3 regions of the Pectinatus sottacetonis genome follow, and region 2 is predicted to be linked to each of the others. Evidence: riboswitches for the same ligand, from Rfam matches in the RefSeq annotation. Region 2 holds a riboswitch; each other region holds the start of a gene.
The links. Region 2 has a riboswitch for cobalamin ahead of I6760_RS09120 (TonB-dependent receptor plug domain-containing protein). Riboswitches for the same ligand answer to the same signal wherever they lie in the genome.
Positions count from the first base shown of each region.

Region 1: linked by a shared signal. The riboswitch ahead of I6760_RS07260 (L-lactate dehydrogenase) and the one ahead of I6760_RS09120 (TonB-dependent receptor plug domain-containing protein) in region 2 are both predicted to bind cobalamin.
Region 3: linked by a shared signal. The riboswitch ahead of I6760_RS00925 (hypothetical protein) and the one ahead of I6760_RS09120 (TonB-dependent receptor plug domain-containing protein) in region 2 are both predicted to bind cobalamin.

Region 1 covers NZ_WIQK01000001.1:1,556,473-1,562,825, reverse strand. Annotated here, with positions in the region: gene I6760_RS07265 (energy-coupling factor transporter ATPase) at 371-1,201, opposite strand; cobalamin riboswitch at 1,576-1,753, shown strand; gene I6760_RS07260 (L-lactate dehydrogenase) at 1,807-2,757, shown strand; gene sufC (Fe-S cluster assembly ATPase SufC) at 3,059-3,823, shown strand; gene sufB (Fe-S cluster assembly protein SufB) at 3,816-5,234, shown strand; gene I6760_RS07245 (SufB/SufD family protein) at 5,234-6,307, shown strand; gene I6760_RS07240 (SufS family cysteine desulfurase) at 6,294-6,353, shown strand, end outside.
Region 2 covers NZ_WIQK01000001.1:1,942,791-1,949,143, forward strand. Annotated here, with positions in the region: gene I6760_RS09115 (autotransporter domain-containing protein) at 1-2,341, opposite strand, end outside; gene I6760_RS09120 (TonB-dependent receptor plug domain-containing protein) at 2,353-4,746, opposite strand; cobalamin riboswitch at 5,099-5,276, opposite strand; gene I6760_RS09125 (DpnI domain-containing protein) at 5,646-6,353, shown strand, end outside.
Region 3 covers NZ_WIQK01000001.1:213,180-219,532, forward strand. Annotated here, with positions in the region: gene I6760_RS00915 (TonB-dependent receptor domain-containing protein) at 1-382, opposite strand, end outside; gene I6760_RS00920 (hypothetical protein) at 462-1,859, opposite strand; gene I6760_RS00925 (hypothetical protein) at 2,128-2,562, opposite strand; cobalamin riboswitch at 2,760-2,941, opposite strand; gene I6760_RS00930 (hypothetical protein) at 3,108-3,290, opposite strand; cobalamin riboswitch at 3,250-3,424, opposite strand; gene brnQ (branched-chain amino acid transport system II carrier protein) at 3,870-5,219, opposite strand; gene I6760_RS00940 (DMT family transporter) at 5,781-6,095, shown strand; gene I6760_RS00945 (aminotransferase class I/II-fold pyridoxal phosphate-dependent enzyme) at 6,121-6,353, shown strand, end outside.

The DNA of each region.
Region 1 (6,353 bases), 390 kb from region 2:
TCTCCTGTTCAGAGCTTTCCTGCTGATTGTCCATTTTCTAGTGTTTAGGGTTTAACCTTGCACCATACAGCATATTTTTTTACTTTCGCAGCCGTCACGTTTGAGCTTGTTTCATCTTAGCGTTGTGGCTATGAGTTTCCAGCATTTAAGGCAGTATTGTACTGGTCTTGTACCAATCTCTATATGCATATTTCTATACATACTGACTAATTCGGTCGCCTAACTCAGACTAATGTCACGAGTGTGCGGTTCCCATTTAATCAAATTGCAATCAATAAAATAAAAAATGCCTTCCCATTAAGTTAGATTTTAATTTCAATTTACGGGAGGGCATTTTTAATGCAATAATAAATATTTCTTTTTAACTATTTCATTTTTTTAAAGCTTCTATTAAATCTCTATCTTGATAAATATTTTCTGATAATGGTAGTTTTTTTCTTCGCAGATTACCTGCTATTTGAGATGCTAATGGCAAATCCAGTCCCATTTTTTTTATTTTTTCAGGATTATTAAATATTTCCCCAGGTGTTCCATTGGCAGCAATTCTTCCTTCATGCATAATTATTATCCGGCCCGCACTGACAGCTTCATCCATAAAATGCGTTATTAAAATTATGGTTATACCATATTCCCTATGTATTTTATGTACTGTTTCTATAACAGCCTGTCGCCCTAAAGGATCAAGCATCGCTGTCGGTTCATCCAATACCAGATAGTCTGTCCGCATAGCCAGTACACCAGCTATAGCTATTAATTGTTTCTGCCCGCCTGATAAAAGATGCGGCGCAAATTTTCGTTTTTGTTCCATTGCCACGACCTTTAAACTTTCAGTGACTCGTTTTCTTATTTCCTCAGGCATTATCCCCAAATTCTCCGGTCCAAAAGCAACATCATCCTCAACAATCGCGGCAATTATCTGATTATCTGGATTTTGAAAAACCATTCCTACCTTTTGCCTTACCTGCCAAATAGTTTTCTCATCTTTTGTATTTATCCCATCAACAATACAGCTTCCCTCATCTGGAAGTAGCAACCCATTAAACTGGCGAGCAAGAGTTGATTTTCCTGAGCCATTCATACCAATAATTGCGATAAACTCACCTTTACTTATAGTCAAATTTATCTTATCCAAAGCTTTTTTCTTCTGGTTATCTGCCCCAGTATAACTATATATTAAGTTTTTTACTTCTATTCCTTGCATTATTTTTTCTCCATGCCGTATAGATTTTACTATATAAAACAATTATAAAATGCTTCCTTAACAGATATTTTTATTCTACACCATTTTTTACTTTTTAAGCAATATTTAAATTATTTTGTCATAAACTATGCTTACTATTTTTTACATAATTACATATGATTATGAATTATCTCACTACACAAAAACATTTATATATTTATTACATTGTTATTAGAATAATAAATAATTTTTATTATTCTAATAACAATGTAATGCCTAGTCTGCTATCTTGACAATTTAATCACTATGTGCAACAATGATAAATGAAATTTTTATATTTGACCAGCAATTAAATATAATATATTTTAAAAGGGTTAAACTATAAGTTTAGTTTATCTACCGTTAAAGGAACAGGTGTTATCCACTTAATAGAGAATCCGTTAAAAACCGGAGCTGTCCCGCAGCTGTGATGCAGAGTAAATTACATTTGTCCATTGAGATAGTGTGAGTCTTGAGAAGGCGTAATTTATAATGAAGCAGAGCCAGAAGAACTGCCTGTTCAGCAATCACCATGTCGTAAATATTTATGCGACGCACCTACGAGTGATAGGGAGGAGAATTTTTTTATGGTAAACAAAGGAAAAATCGTAATCATTGGAGCCAGTAATGTAGGTTCCGCAATATTGAACAAAGTCACCGACTTTCAATTAGCCTCAGAAATTGCTTTAATCGACATCAATACAGATAAAGCAAAAGGTGAAGCACTTGACGCTAGTCATGCAACATCATGTATCTACAGCACAAATATTAATGTGCATTCAGGTACATATGCCGACTGCAAAGATGCGGGTATTATAATTATTACAGCAGGTCCCAGTATAAAACCTGGCGAAAAGCCTGATCGTTTAATTTTAGCAAAGACCAACACTAAAATTATGGGCAGTATTATGTCTGAAATAACAAAATATACAAAAGAAGCTATGATAATTGCTATAACTAATCCGCTTGATGTAGCTACTTATTATATTTCAACTCATTTTGATTATCCGCGTGAAAGAATTGTCGGTACTGGGACAATGCTGGAAACGTTCCGTTTCCGCCGTGCTTTAGCTAATCATTATCGTGTTGATCCCAAAAATATTCATGGTTATATCTTAGGCGAACATGGAAATACTGCATTTACTGCCTGGAGTACTGTAAATATAGCAGGGATGCCACTTGAACACTTAGATGAGTGTTTCAATTTCTCACAAAAAATCAGCCGCAAGGCTATTGAAGATGAAATTGTACAAGTAGCATATGATATAATCAATCTTAAAGGATGGACGAATACAGGGATTTCGATGGTAGCCTGCCGTTTTATAAAAGCCATTTTATATGATGAACATACTATCTTACCTATGTCTGCCGTATTTGAAGGCGAATACGGTTTGCATGATGTTGCTCTTAGTATACCTCGTATGCTTTGTGGCGAAGGCGTTGTAAAATCCTTTGAAGTTAAATTAACCAAAGAAGAAACTAAAATGCTTATGGATTCTGCCGACAGCGTAAAAAAAGCTATTGCCGGTTGTAAATAAACATTTCATCTTTATTTAATATAACGTAAAAATGAAAATATACATAGATAATGCCTGTCTAATATTGGACAGGCATTATCTATGTATATTTTCATTATAACTACATTAATAATAAGCAAAACTAAAAAATAACTATTGTTTATATATTATCATAGTAGTATAATATGATTAATGAGATAGGGCTGATAGCGCAAATTAAATTGATTATCTAGCAATATTTTGTAATAATAAATTATTAAGCAATAATTTCTATTTTATATAATTGAATAATACATTATTGATATTAGGGAGTGTCTTTCTTATGAACAATAAACTACTAGAAGTAAAAAACTACTCTGTCACATCTAATGACAATGTTCCTATATTGCACGCACTTAACATTACGATAAACAAGGGTGAAACACATGTATTGATGGGGCCCAATGGTGCTGGTAAATCAACATTTGGTTCATCCCTTTTGTCTAATCCGGCTTACAAGGTCGATAACGGCAGAATTTTTTTTGAAGACGAAGATATAACGGAGCTTCCTACTGACAAAAGAGCCAAAAAAGGTATTTTTTTATCTTTTCAGTCACCAGTAGAAATTCCAGGAATTTCCTTATATAGTTTTTTACGCGCTGCTGTTAAAAATACACCCCAGCCAATTAAAGGCAAAGAATTTCGGCAAAAATTATATACTACATTAGGTATTTTAGATTTGAAAAAAGATTATTTAGATCGTGATCTTAACGTTGGTTTTTCCGGCGGTGAACGAAAAAAAGTCGAAATGCTTCAACTTTTGATGCTTTCCCCTAAGCTTGCTATTTTAGATGAAACCGACTCTGGTCTCGATGTTGACGCCGTAAACATCATGCTCAAGGGAATCAAAGAATTTCAACAGAATAAAGACAAAGGATTATTGATAATCTCACACAATATGCATATTTTAAACAAATTAAAAATAGATAAGGTCCATATTCTATTCAAAGGGCACATAATTGCCGAGGGCGGCAGTGAACTTATTGAAGAAATAAACGAAAATGGATTTGTTCGTTTTGAAGCACAGGCAGGTGATAAAAATGTCTGACATCTTAGCAAAAGCACCGGTAATAGCGGATATAAACCGCAATATGTACGATTTTGCCAAAGAAGAAAAAGATGTAGAAAAACTAACCAGCGGTCTTACTGAAGATATAGTCAAACAAATAAGTGCCAAAAAAAAAGAACCTGAATGGATGCTGATCCATCGTTTAAAATCCCTGAAAATCTACCATGAATTAAAAATTCCTAATTGGGGTCCTGACATTGATGATCTTAACATTAACAATATTGTAACTTATGTCCGCCCTAATGCAAAAATGGCCACTAAATGGGATGAAGTTCCCGCCGATATAAAAGACACATTTGAACGGCTAGGTATTCCTGAAGCAGAACGTACTTCCCTTGCCGGAGTTGGCGCTCAATATGATTCTGAACTTGTTTACCATAACATTCAAAAGTCTGTTGCTGAGAAGGGTGTAATATACAGTGGTATTGAAGAAGCCTTAAAGGGACCTTACGCTGAAATGATAAAAAAACATTTTATGCATCTTGTTCCAGCTTCTGACCATAAATTTGCCGCTTTGCACGGAGCTGTATGGTCAGGCGGCTCTTTTGTCTATGTTCCGCCTTATACTACTGTAGATATTCCCCTCCAATCTTATTTCCGCCTTAATTCACCGGGTGCCGGTCAATTTGAGCATACCTTGATAATCGTTGACAAAGGTGCCCGCCTGCATTTCATTGAAGGTTGTTCTGCCCCCAAATACAACGTTGCCAATTTACATGCCGGCTGTGTAGAATTATTTGTCGGTGAAGGTGCACATTTACGTTATTCAACCATCGAAAATTGGTCTAAAAATATGTACAATCTCAATACCAAACGTGCCAAAGTAGAAAAAGGTGGCGTCATGGAATGGGTTTCAGGTTCCTTTGGTTCCCATGTATCTTATTTATATCCTATGACAATATTAAATGGTGAACGGGCAAAATGCGAATTTACTGGTATAACATTTGCTGGTAACGGACAAAATCTTGATACTGGAACTAAAGTACTGCATAATGCACCACATACATCTTCCGTAATAAATACAAAGTCGCTATCAAAAGATGGCGGCATCAGTACTTTTCGAAGTGCCGTTGCCCTTACGGAAAAGGCCCACAAAAGCAAAGCCAGTGTTTCCTGCCAATCACTCATGCTCGACGACAAGTCCCGTTCAGATACTGTTCCCTTGATGGATGTCCGCTGCGATGATGTAAACGTAGGACATGAAGCTTCTATCGGTCGCATCGATGATGAGGCTGTTTTTTACCTGATGAGCCGCGGTTTAAGTGAAAGCGAAGCTAAAACTCTTATTGTTAATGGCTTTGCCAATCCTATTTCCAAGGAACTTCCGCTTGAGTATGCTGTAGAAATGAATAATCTTATACGTTTGGAAATGGAAGGGAGCATCGGATAATGGGTACTATCTTACACGCAAATAATTTACCTGTTCTTACATGGAATAGATTTAACGTCAACTATAAACAAATACAACTTTCTGATAAACCTGATACAAAAACAGAACCTGTTATAAGTGGAGTTAATAAAAATATGAGGCTCCTTAATAGTCCCACGTTTAACAGCTGCATTTTACGCGATAATGACAAAAAAACCACTGATTACATTACAGCCAATGCGTCTTTTATAAAATCAATAATTGTAAACAAAAATGTTCAGATAAAAGAACCGCTAATTATTGATTTAACAATGCAGCAAAACGACAAACTTACTTGTTTATTTGACATTATCCTTGAAGAAAATAGTTCTGCTGAAATAATACTCTCTATGTCATCTGAAATTAACGCTGTCGGGCAATACGCCGATCTTATTAGAATAAAAGCTGCAACTGGTTCTTCCCTTAAACTTACATGTCTGCAGCTGCTAGGACAGGATTTTCTTGCTTTCAACAATATCACGGCAGAACTTGATAAAGATTCTCTTGTAAAAATCAATCAAATCCCGCTAGGAGCTGGAGCAGCTTTAGCTTCCGTAAATGCTGACCTACGAGGATATAACTCAGCTATAAAGATCTACTCAAATTATATTGGCCATAAAAAACAGGAAATAGATCTCAATTATGTGGCCCGCCATTATGGTAAAAAAAGTTTATCAGAAATAAAAATGACTGGTCTGTTGTTAGGCTGCAGTAAAAAAACTGCCCGCGGTACAATCGATTTTCACCGTGGCTGCAAGGGAGCGGCCGGTAGTGAAAGCGAAAATGTCCTTATTTTAAGCAAAACTGCCAAAAATAAAAGCGTTCCTTTAATTTTATGTGATGAAGATGATGTTGCCGGTAATCATGGCGCTGCCATTGGAACCCTTGATGATGAGCCAATGTTTTATCTAAAATCACGCGGCATCAATGAAGAAGAAGCCCGCCGTATTTTTCTCAGTTCTGCCGTTTCTCGTTTAAAAAATATTGTACCGGAAAAATTGGCAGCAAAACTTGATAACTATAATAAGGATGTGCTTTTTAATGAATCAATATAAAAACTATTTTCCTATAATGCGCCATAACAAAAATTTAGCTTATCTG
Region 2 (6,353 bases):
AACGTCTGTTATTTTTTTGATTTGTCCATATAGCACCGTTTTGCAGATAAAGGTTTGCTGTTCCGCCATTGTCTATGATACCTTTGAGATAGGAATCACTGGTGGTAAGGGCAAGATTGATCGTACCGGTTTTTAACGCAAAAAGATCACCTGTTAGCTGAACTTGATGTGTACCTGGTGTCTGACCATCTATTCCTGTATTCATGTTTATATCACCTAGATATGAGGCTAAAGCATAGTAACCGTAATTCATATTTTGGGGAACGACAATTTTACCGCCGCCAACGGTGATTTTGCTGTTTGCTGCGTTTGCTGCGATGCCATTGCCATAAATTGAAAAGTCGACACTGCCGTTAATTGTTATCTGACTTTTATTAACTGCAGTTAATATACCAGCGTTATTAAAACGTGAATAAACATTTTCCGGATTGAGTGGGATGCCCCATTCATTATTGGTCAATCCGTTTATAGTGGTATTGCCATTGATAGTAATACTAGATGGTTGTAATGCTTCTGTACTTGACTCACCAAAGCGGTCTGTTTTTTGTATGGCAATGCCATTGCCACCATATCCTCCTGTCATTGTAATATTGACAGGGGCATTAATGGTGATTTTGCTGGTAGTATCTTTGCCGGCGTCATTCCAGATGGCATTTGTAAGGGTGTTACCATTGGCATAGCCTTGAGTAATGATATTTAATTTTCCAGCATTAATTGTTATATTTTTGCCGTTTCCGGCATAAATACCGGAAGGGCTGCCAATATAATCTTTCACTTGTAATTGTAAATTGTGTTTTAGAGAACCAATTGTAATGTCTGAATTGGAGCCTGCATAGACTGCTGCATGCACATTTGTAGTGAGATCACCTAATGCTTCATTATCATCAAGGCTGATAACTTTATCTGTATCATAGTTGGTTGATGCTGTTAGCGGGGTCGTAATATCACCCTGTTTCCACAAGGCATTATTGTTAGCCGTCAGCGTAGTCATGATTGATGAGGATGTAAGTCCCTCTGGAGCTGAAACTGCCAAGGCAGCTTTATCACCCCAGACAGTATCAGGCGTCAATGCAGCAATACTGTTAAATTGATAATATTGTGGATTGGTTGAAAAGTCTTTTGCATCCCATGACGCTGTGGGAACAGCTGCGCCATCTGTATAAACATTGAGTGTATTACCTGTTTCCAACCATAGGCGTTTTGTATAATATTCTGCGTTTAGTTTGCCAAACCAGCCTTTCCATTCGCCTTGATCTGTACTGGTAATTTCTTTCCATGCCTGGGGATGTTCGGCAAGAAGGTTGGAAACGGTTGTCTGATATACATGACCGTTATTAATAGTGCTGGCACTTTGTGCTAAATTATAAGCCATTACATAAGCTGTTCCGTTTGGAAGAATTTTTAAATCGCGAAAATCTGCCGATGTTTCTTTTACGTTATCAGGGATATTGATCTTAGTGCAATTTTTTAAAGACAGCCGCTGTTTGGGGTCATCTGAAATACGTGCTGCATAGATGCCGGTTTCTTTATTACCAGAGCCATAGTTTTGGTAACCACCAATAAAGGAAACAATAAGATGGTTATTGTAAAAGTTCATACGTGATTGATCTGCATTTTTCCCCATACGGGTGTAGCTGTTATAAGCTAAAGATCCATCATCATTGACATGATATTGTAAAACGTAGGCATCATTGTAGTCTGTATAGGTACCGTGTTTATTACTGGTTGCCAGTACATATAAATCGTTACCATAAATTGATATTCCTTCGCCATGTACTGATGGTTTATCTCCATCAATTTTTCCGATGTACTTTGTAATATCATTTTTCAAATTTACCGTTTTATTTGTGTTTTCAACTAATTTTGTATCTGCTGATGCAATAACACCAATATTTCCTTGATCATATCCTGTGGCATAAATATATCCGGTATTGTTTTTTACTGTTGCAGTAACAGCATGTGTATTGGGAACACTAGTAATTTTTCCAGACTGCATTATTTTATCCAGGTAATTTGAATTAATTGCATTACAAGGTTTTAGATCTGTTGTGCTGTATGTATATTGGCGTTGAAAAATGTAGTTTTCCCCAAAAAGATTATAATTATAAATAGCGGGATCACCATTTAAATCCTTTTGCAGCCCTGTAATAATTTTATTATCTACTTTTGTTGTTACACGTGATCCGGTAATAGTACCCATTTCACTATTGGAATAATCTGATGGTACTGCGGCAACAAGATTGGCAGCCATAGCTGTACCGCTAAGCAGGCAGCTGCTTAAAATACATGTTATGATACTATGGACATGATGATAATTCGTTTTCTTCCTTAATCTTAGCATAATATTCCTCCTTAAAATTCATACTTCAGTGTTGCATAATAGGTGCGTCCCTGGAGTGGAAACTCATCATTTACATATCCCGGTACTGTATAAGCTATATTACTGCGGATTTTTTGCTTAGGGCCCTGATCTAATATATCATTGCAGCCAAAGGTTAGCAGCATGTTTTTATGTGGTTTCCATTTGATGCCGCTGTTTACGACTATCAGTAAATTTGCTGGTTTACCAGAAAGTTCAGCATATTCACCACCACGATAGTCTTTTCCGTAATATGTATAATATTTTCCGGTGTAATGCATTTCACCAAAAACAGCAAACTGATTTGTTGGTGTGCAGGTAAGGCGCATATTTCCTTCCCATTCAGGCTGGTAGGTAGGCCAGATAGATGAATAACCATATCCTACTGATGTGTTTTTTCGTTCAGGATCGACTTTGGTGTAAGTACCGCGTAAATCAAGGGCAAATTTATGCCATTTGAATCTGTTTTGCAGTTCAAAACCGTGAATTGTACCCCGGTTATCGTTAAAATATGATGAATAATCCAGGCCGGCTCGTACTAGTTGTAACATGCGATCAGCACTACGCCAAAAATAAGTTATAGTTGCATTACTGTCAGCACCTAAAGCTTTACCTTTCCAGATGGCACTCATGTCAAATTGCTTTCCCTGCTCTGGTTGTGGAAAGACAGAATTTCGACCATTAAATGTTGATGGTAAAATGCCAGCTCCGTCACCGGCAATTTCATACATGTTGAGTAAGCGATAATAGGTTCCGCCAGTCATTCGCATGGTAAAATGATTGTTAAAAATTTTTTTCAATGCTATCTGCCATGTCCCCCGTCCGTCAGTTTGTTCATCTTTAGGATGGAGCCAGTGGTAACGATGTTCCTGTCCAACTTTAAAGCGTTTCCCGTCACTATAGCCTGTTATTTTAGATTGGTTATAACGCCAGCTTGGTGTGATGAACCAGGTATTATTTTTATCGAGAACTATCGTATCCTGAACCTGGAAATTTAATATGTTTTGGTCGTACCGGTTGCGCATTTGTCCAAGAATATTGGCTATATCTGAATCTCCCAGGACTTTATCCATGTTAGAACCATAAATATTCATGCGTTCATGCGAATAATTCATCTGAAAATCCAGCATTTGTCGGTTATTAATTTTGTATGTACCATCGATTTGTCCATTATATTTGTTTGAACGATATTTACTCCATTTGCGTAAAGGCAGGTTATTTAAATGAACATCATCATCACCTACCAGGATATGTTCTGCCTTATATTCCTTGTTTTGATGAAGATAGTCTATCATCCATCCCCATTCCAGCTTTTTATTGGTATTCCTATGTTGTAATAAAAGTTCTTCATCTTCCAGCTTTTGTCTGCGTCCATCAACATAATATATATCCCGTAAATCTACCTGATTGTTTATTACAGCATCAAGAATACTGTCACCCCATAAACTATCTGGCAGATGACGATCCAATTTATTATAAGAAGCTTTGACCATCCAATGATCATTTTGCCATTTTGTTAATATGCTTGTGTTTTTGCGGTCATTGTATTTGCGCCAGCGATGAGTATCTGATTCTGCCTGCACACATGATTTATAATAAGCTAACCATTTCTTTTTCCAGTCAGCGGGCTCTTTTGCGTCCCAGTCTTTGTAAAATTCATACCAATCCAGTGATTCGGCTAATTCACGGGGAGCTGCATAATTATTATAGGGAAAGTCTCCCTTGTTTGATTCATAATTAATACCAAGCATAAGACTGCCCTTACTGACTGGTGCACTCATTTCCCATGAAAGTTGCTTTCCACCGTATTCTGATTTGCCAATTTCAATGCTTGTATGTTCTGTGGTTGGTTTTTTGGTTACAATGTTAATAACTCCCCCCATATATGTGCCACCAAAACGACTGGGAATATAGCCGCGATAAATTTCGATACGTTCAACATTTTTAATGGGAATTGTAGATATATCGACCGCAGCGTCACCACCAAGATTACATAATACTCCGTCTACGAATATACCTACCTGTGCTGCTGTTGAACCACGTACTGTGACTGTTGTATACTGCCCTTTGCCGTTTACTTCACGTACATGTACGCCTGGTACCATTTTGAGAAAATCGGGAAGTTCTTTTTGTTCGCCCTTGTAATCATCAGGCCGGATAATTGTAACTGTTCCTGGAGAAAGCTTGGTTTCCCAATCGGGACGACTAGCTTCTACAGTTTGTCTGCCTAGGTCATAAGCGGCAGTGTCATCATTGGACTGAGTAATAATTTTTGCTTTAGCTGGTGTCTTATTAGCCCATGCAGTTGATGGTACCATAATGCCTAGCGATAAAGCGCATGCTGCCATTTTTTTGACATAAGTCCTTTTTTTTGCTTTCCAATGCATCAATATTTCATCCTTTACAATAGTTTATATATAAAAAATTCTGTAAAATTATTTTAATAAGTGAATTTTCATATTAAAATATATATTCATAAAATTATAATTTATGAAAATTAAACAGATATTTTATATACATTTTGCGATAGGGTGATAATATTGTATATGTTTATAGTTTTATATGGATATTGAAAATATTATGTATATTAATCAAATAATTAATTTAAAGAATAAAAAGGCCCCATCCATGAACGGATGAGGTTTGTAACAGCATATTTCGTTTATGGCAGCACAAAAACACTACCAATGCGAAATCTCCTCCCTATCGCTCGTAGGTACAAGCATTATAAAAATGCTAACGGTGATTGTCAAACAGGCAGTTCTTCTGGCTCGGATTCATTACTTATCGCACCTTCTCAGGATTAATTCCCAATGGTGTTTTGCGATTTGCTCATCCTTACAGCGGCGGGACCGCTCCGGTTTTATACCGGATTCCCTATTAAGTCCTTGCGGACACCTGTTTCAGTCATATGAAATTATTCATGATAATATATATTACATTATATTTAACTACATATAACATGAAATTATATAATATAAAATTAAGTATAGCATGACATAATATAAAAATCAATATAGATAATTTATGTTTTAATAATATTTTAGTATATTACTAATTATGTACATGATTAAGTTGCTATTTTTTTTTGTATTTTTGTATTGCGGTATTTGAGGACTATATTAAAATGGTATTTTTTATATACACTATTTAGTTGATCACTTATGCTTATACTGAAAAATCAGGGAATATTTATTTTGTGTGCAGGGATTTTAGTATAAGCAGATAATATATAAATATGTATAAAATGTTATTATAAGGTTAGGTACTAATTTTGAATCTTTACATGGATACTACATTAGCTAAAAAATATAAGAGCAATACTCAAAAAGCACGGGTAATAACTGAGAAATGGACGCACGATAATATATATTGCATACGCTGTGGCAACAAAAAAATTGAAAAATACGAGAATAATAAGCCTGTTGCTGATTTTTATTGTCCTCATTGTAAAAGTGAATATGAATTAAAAAGTCATGCGGGATTATTTAGGAAAAAAATTGTTGATGGTGCTTATGACACGATGATTACTCGTATTACAAGCAACAATAATCCAGATTTATTTGGTATGGAATATAATCATGTTAATTATTGTATTGACAATTTCTTTGTAATACCAAAGTATTTTTTTACAGTGGATATTATTGAGAAGAGAAAACCATTGGGACCGATGGCTAGACGTGCTGGCTGGGTAGGATGTAATATATTGCTTACTGAAATACCAAGTAATGGTTGTATATATCTTATTCGCCATGGAAAAGAAATTGATTACCAATTGGTTATTAACAAATTGCAGCGGGCAAATTTTCTTGAAGAAAAAAATATTGCGAAGCGTGGCTGGCTTATGGATGTACTTCGTTGTGTTGATAAGATCAAGACAAATGAATTTACTTTGTCAGATATATACAATTTTGAAGATGAATTACATGCCAGGCATTTGGGAAATCAACATATCCGCGATAAAATACGTCAACAATTGCAAGTGCTGCGAGAT
Region 3 (6,353 bases), 1.7 Mb from region 2:
CGTTTTCCTGAGTATAACCGTTGGCAGCACTGTATTTATATGCCAGGTCTATCATGGAACCGGAATGCATGGTTAAAGCACTCGCATAAATTGCAGACTTAGCATCCAGCGGACGCCATATTCCCCCATTTAAAATATTAATAGGTTCGTTATATCTGGAAACCGGTGGTCCGCCGGTCTGTGTATTTCTGGCATAGGTAGTATAATTACCTCCACTCGTGATATCATAAGTTCCGCTTGGGTCGGCATTTATTCCCCAATTTATGTAATTGGCATTTTCTCCATTTATTACCAGCTGATTCCATGCCTCACATGGTGCGGTATAAGTAAGCAAAAAAAGAGCCAGGGGATATAATACTATATATTTATTATTCCTTTTCAAAATATTTCTTCCTTATTGTTATTATTATAAAAATAAGCAGGGACAAATCCTTTGCCCCTGCATTCAGTCAGTGACCCGGTTATTTGCCGGCATAGGAACTTATAAAATCATCATATTCATCCTGGCTCATCCCGGCACGGGATACCAATACCGGATGGACAAAACCACGGACAGACTTAATAGCACGACTGCCGCGGCGGGTAACGGCCGGCATCGCCAAGGAGATTGCATTAAAGGCCGGAGTACCATCTGTCCAGCCAGAGGCCGTAGCGGCATCGATAGCGCTGCCGGAAATACCGCTGGCATCATAGACACCCAGTGTATCACCCAGCATGCCCCAGACCTTGCCCAATTCGTCGGCCGGCAATAATGCCCACAGATAACCGTTGACAGTTGATATGCTGACATTACTAATCAATGTAGCTGTATTGTACAATAAATCATCACCCGTCAAATCGGCTATATTGGCATGCCATAAATGACCGGTGAAAGCAAAATTGCTGTCGTAAGAACCATTTATGATATAAGCCGTACCATCCTCAAGAATGGCCAGTGAACGGATATCAAATTTATCATTATCGTATTTTGAATCAGTTTCTGTTGAATTGGCCGGCCGAACGAGATCAGTCACGGTAAGGCCGGTGGTGACCTTTTGAATACGTGAAGTATAGTTCCATTTCCACGAAGTCTGGTTCCACTGCGCACCGCCCAGAGCCGTCACATAGAAGCTGCCGCCATAGTACTGCAAATCAAAGACATTCGGTGCCAGGCTGGCACTCGGACCGCCGCCGCTGACCGGTGTCAGCGTGCCGGGATCGAGCTTGACAATGATACTGTTATAGTAAGTATAGTTCGCCGGATTAGATGGCGAACCGGACAGACTATACTGCTGGGCTGCGGCATAAACGTAGTCAGTGCCTGATTCAGTATTAAATACCGAGTCGACACTATGGGCTTTTGCTCCTGATGTTGTCGGTACAAACTGATAATCATGGCTGTCCAATGTCAGGGTTTCGGCTCCGCCGCTGACATCGTGAATAAGCTTGAATATACGTCCGTTATCATTGTTCACTCCGGTATAGTCAGCACCGTAAAGTGTGCCGGCATCAGTCCCGCCCGGTGAATTGATGCTGTAGATATTGAGCAGCGGAGTACCATCATTGTATTCATAAGCCGACGAATTTTCCGCGACTGTTTTTGTCCAACTGCTGGGATCATACACGGAAAGCGTACAAAAAGTCTGTTGATAGCTTGAATCATAATTTCTTTCTACCAGCAGCACCCTGATACCGGTGCCGCTGCCGCCGTTAAAGTAAAAGGCGATAGGATCGGTATTAGTGAACTCAGTCCCGCTCCCTGATACAGGAGTATACGCCGGTGTGCTGGTGCTGCTGGAAGTAATCAGGCGCAGACGCCCCTTGTTTGACAGTGATGTAGCAAAATTATAAAATGTTGCCACTACAGTTGAAGTAGACATAAAAGACCCTTCTTTCTACATAAACAACTAAAATTTGACTGTTCTAACATTGAAACATGAATCATTTTTCACTATAATATTTTTTCACTGCTCCTTTCCCTCGTGGACAAAAAATATCATTTGCAATAAAATTTTTATCCCCCCTTTTTCCTTGACAACAGCATTGTGGTTTATAAAAAACATCTGGTGAAATTGAACTCCTGAAACTTTTATTTTATCCTCCAGCCTCCTGAACAGAACGGTTAAAGGCAAAATACTTAAGTGAAAACTACTGTTTTACTTTCTGAATAACAGCCGCCGTAATATCTGTACTGCTGTAAGTCGTTACTGCAGCCTCAAGCACGACAGCCACACCTGCGTCTGCCGCGGCTGCTTTTACGGCTTTCTGTATTTTTTCCCGCACGGGTTTCAGCAAAACATCTTCTTTTGCGCTTTCTTCCCGTCCGATAGAAATACTGAGTTCCCGGCGTTTATCTGCTGCCATGCCTTTACTGCGCTGGTTATAGTCATTCTGGGCAGCCTTGCGCATATTTTCCAGTTTCTGCAAAATAGCATCAATGCCCGGATAGCTGGCTGTAACCTGCTGTATATCTACTATGGCAATTTTTTCTGCCGGAGCTGCGCGCACTGAAAGCGGCATGAGTATTCCCAAGGCCAGAAACATTGCCGCCATAATGGAAATGGTGTCTGTTATTTTTCTCATATTTTCCCTCTTATCTATAATTTAATAATTATTATTTATTTATACCAGTATTGCTAATCTCCCGCAAATATACTGGTGCGGGATACTAAAATTCTATGGCAATAAATACCGGCAATAAAAAAACTCCCTTGCGGGAGTAATTGCGCTCACAGAAAAAACTGTTCCACGTAATCTCCTCCCCATGCCTCGCAGGTCAAGCGGTGATCGTTAAACAGGCAGTTCTCCTGACTTCGGTTCATAGCTTACCGCGCCTTCCCAAAGCAGCTGCTTCAGTGACGTATTTTGCGGATTGCTCCCCGTTACAGTGGCGGGACCGTGCCGGCTTTTCACCGGACTTCCCTATTAAGCCCCGAAGGGCACCTGTTTCTCTATATTAAGTTTTGTCTGTACTGAAAAAACAGAGTGTACAACTCTCATTTAACCAATGCTGCGCAGCCTGCTATCACACTACGATAAAAACAGCCAAAAAAATATATAGCTTTGATACTCAGCTGCAAAAAAAGCGCCAACCATCCCGCCCGGCGGAACAATTGACGCTCTATTCTCTAAAGCGGCCTGCTTACCGGGTCATCAAATACACACTTCCAGTCAAAATATGCGACCTGAATAATCACAACCAATACAGTATAAACCATCTGCGGCCTGTGAGTGTGTGTCTTCAATCCCCGACCTGTACATCGCAGGCGATACGGATAAATAAAGCAGGCAGTACCCTGACTAAGGCTCATTATCATATTTCTCCCTGGTAAGAGGAAAACAGAAACATGATTCACCTTCACAGTTGCGAGACAGCGCCGGACTTGCACCGGACTTCCCTTTTAAATCCGCCCCAAAGACGGATACCTGATTTTATAAAAAATTCTATTATTTTATTATAATGGCAAAATAACGATTAATGATTTTCTAATAAAAGCTATACATATTTATTTATTGACTGATGGTCATTAAATAGCTTTACTTATAAAGTACCACCCGTATTTATCTTTGTCAACTCATATTTTCATGTATACAGTATATAAACCCTGACAATGCCTTACTGCTATAACTTTATGCCACAGAATTTTTTTTATAATACTGGATGCACTTCTAAGATAAATAAATTTTTTAGCATGTTTTATGAAATATTAAATAAGTGTATATGGTTTAGCAATGCAGTATAACAATCTCATTCAAATTCATATAAAAACAACCCTTTGCCCGCCCTTAAAAGAGCGGACAAAAGCATTTATATTAGACAGGCTTTTATAATCTAAACTATATACGGACAGTTCAAAATGGAAACAAAACTTTCTTACTACACTAAAGAATCATTTATCATCAGCTGTATAAGTCAAGCTTTCTGTCCCTTTTTCAAAACATGATATGCCATAACCAATGATTATTCCTAATAACGCCGGAATAACCCAGCCAAGATGAACAGGATAAAAAGGAATATATTTATTAAATAAGAAATTTATCCCTGTTATTTGTATACCTGCTGCATTTATTCCATCAAAAATACTAAAAAATAAGGTAAACCCCAGGCTCCAGCGGTATACACTGCTGCGTTCCTTCCACACCCTGGAAAATAATGACAAAATCACCAGAACTATAACAACAGGATACATTGCTGTGAGAAATGGCACAGATATTTGAATCAATTTTGTAAGACCAATGTTTGCAGCTACAAAACTAAATAAAATGCAGTAAAGCAGAATACGCTGATAGGATACCCTGTTTTGCGATGCCTTGTTAAAATACCAGGCGCATGCTGATGCTATACCACAGCTGGTAGTAAGACACGCTATAGTCATAATTACTGCTAAAAGGATATTGCCCAGCGGACCGAAAAACACACTGGCTGCATTAGCCAATAATACGGCACCATTATTAAATGGGCCGAAGGAACCTGCACTCGTAGCTCCGATATAAGCCAGTGATATATATACGCCACTCATAAGTATTATGGAAATAAGACCGCCAGCAATACATACGCGGCCAATTCTCCGTTTTTCTTTTACACCGCGCATCCGTACTGTATTTACTACAATAGCACCAACAGCCAATGATGCGAGCAGGTCCATAGTCAGATAACCATTTTGGAATCCCTGGGCAAAAGGAGCTGTTATATATGTTCCAACAGCAGCTGAAACGGCTCCCAATGGAGAAATATATGATCTGGCAAATAAGACAATAAGAAAAAACAGCAATATAGGCGTAAGTATTTTGCCAATGCGGTCGATAATTTTATGGGGATTCAAAGCCAGCAGATACGTTGCTATGAAGAAAGCAGCTGTATATAGAAGCTGACTCCATACCATGCTATGTATAGATATAAAAGGACGTACACCGATTTCAAAAGCAACAGCGGCTGTCCGTGGAATTGCAAATAAAGGTCCAATGGTAAGATATAACAGCCCCAGCAAAATAAAGGCAAATTTGGGATGAACATGCTTGGAAATAAATTCTGTGTAGTGACCTCCCTGGAAAGCGATAGCAACGATGCCTAAAAAAGGCAGTCCAACTCCGGTAAGTAAAAAGCCTGCTATAGCAGGCAGCAAGTTAGTTCCTGCCGCTTGTCCCACTGCTGGTGGGAAGATCAAGTTACCCGCACCAAAATAAATAGAAAACATCATGAACCCAATAGATATTATTTCTGTTCTTTTCAAATATTCCACTCCGATTCCGTTCATTTAATATTATGATAAACATTATTATAAAATAGCAAAAAAATTAAAAGTCCCATAAAATAAAAGCGTTTACAAGACTTTTATATGTTAATTATACCTTAATATTTTAAGAAATTAAAGTAAATTTATTATAAAATATAATTATTTATGCAGAAAATATGTAAAAGTATAAAAAGACTTTGTTTTTTTATACTTTTTATTATGGTGCAATCCTGATATTATTTTCTGACTGCTACAAACAAATAATGCAAGTAATTCTTCTTTAGTCTTTTTATTCATATCACTAATACGGAACATGCTCTTCCAGTTACGGGCAAGTTAAATCTTTTTTGGCGAAACAAATTTAATTTTATATTATGGAATATATTTTATCAGGAATATAAACGCAGTTTGGGTATCCGTTGTCCGCAACAGATACCTATATACTTTTGCCAGTACAATAAGAATTTATATATATTTTTTATTTTACAGCCAATTTTCATATTAATTTCATATTAGGAAAATAAAATAGATAGGATAAGGTAAATTTTATAAAGCAGGTGAGCAAAATTGGAATGGATATATTTAATAGCCGCTGGTTTTTTGGAAATCACATGGGCAGTTGCACTGAAATATACAGAAGGTTTTACTTGTCTATGGCCTTCTTTAATCACTGGTGCTGCTATGCTCGGCAGTATATATCTGCTTGATATATCTATAAAAACGATTCCCATAGGTACAGCTTATGCTGTCTGGACAGGTATCGGTGCCGCGGGAACAGCTCTTATAGGCATGGCCTTCCTCGGGGAACCCCGGGAAACAGGCCGTTTTTTTTGTATTTTATTAATTATTTTGGGAGTTATCGGTTTAAAAATTAATTTTTAATTTATTATTTGGAGATGGTATTTATATGGGAAATGCTCTTACTGAACAAAAGAATAACTTGAATTTATGGGGATTTAATAATTTTACTAATGCAGCAATATCGGAAGGATTTTTCCACGATGTACTAACAACAACCAGACCTGTTGGCCCAACAATTACATATGATGATGAGGAGTATATTAATTTTGCCAGTATCAACATACTTGACCTGCATCAAACCTCCGATGTGATGGATCATTTTCACCGGGCAGCTGATAT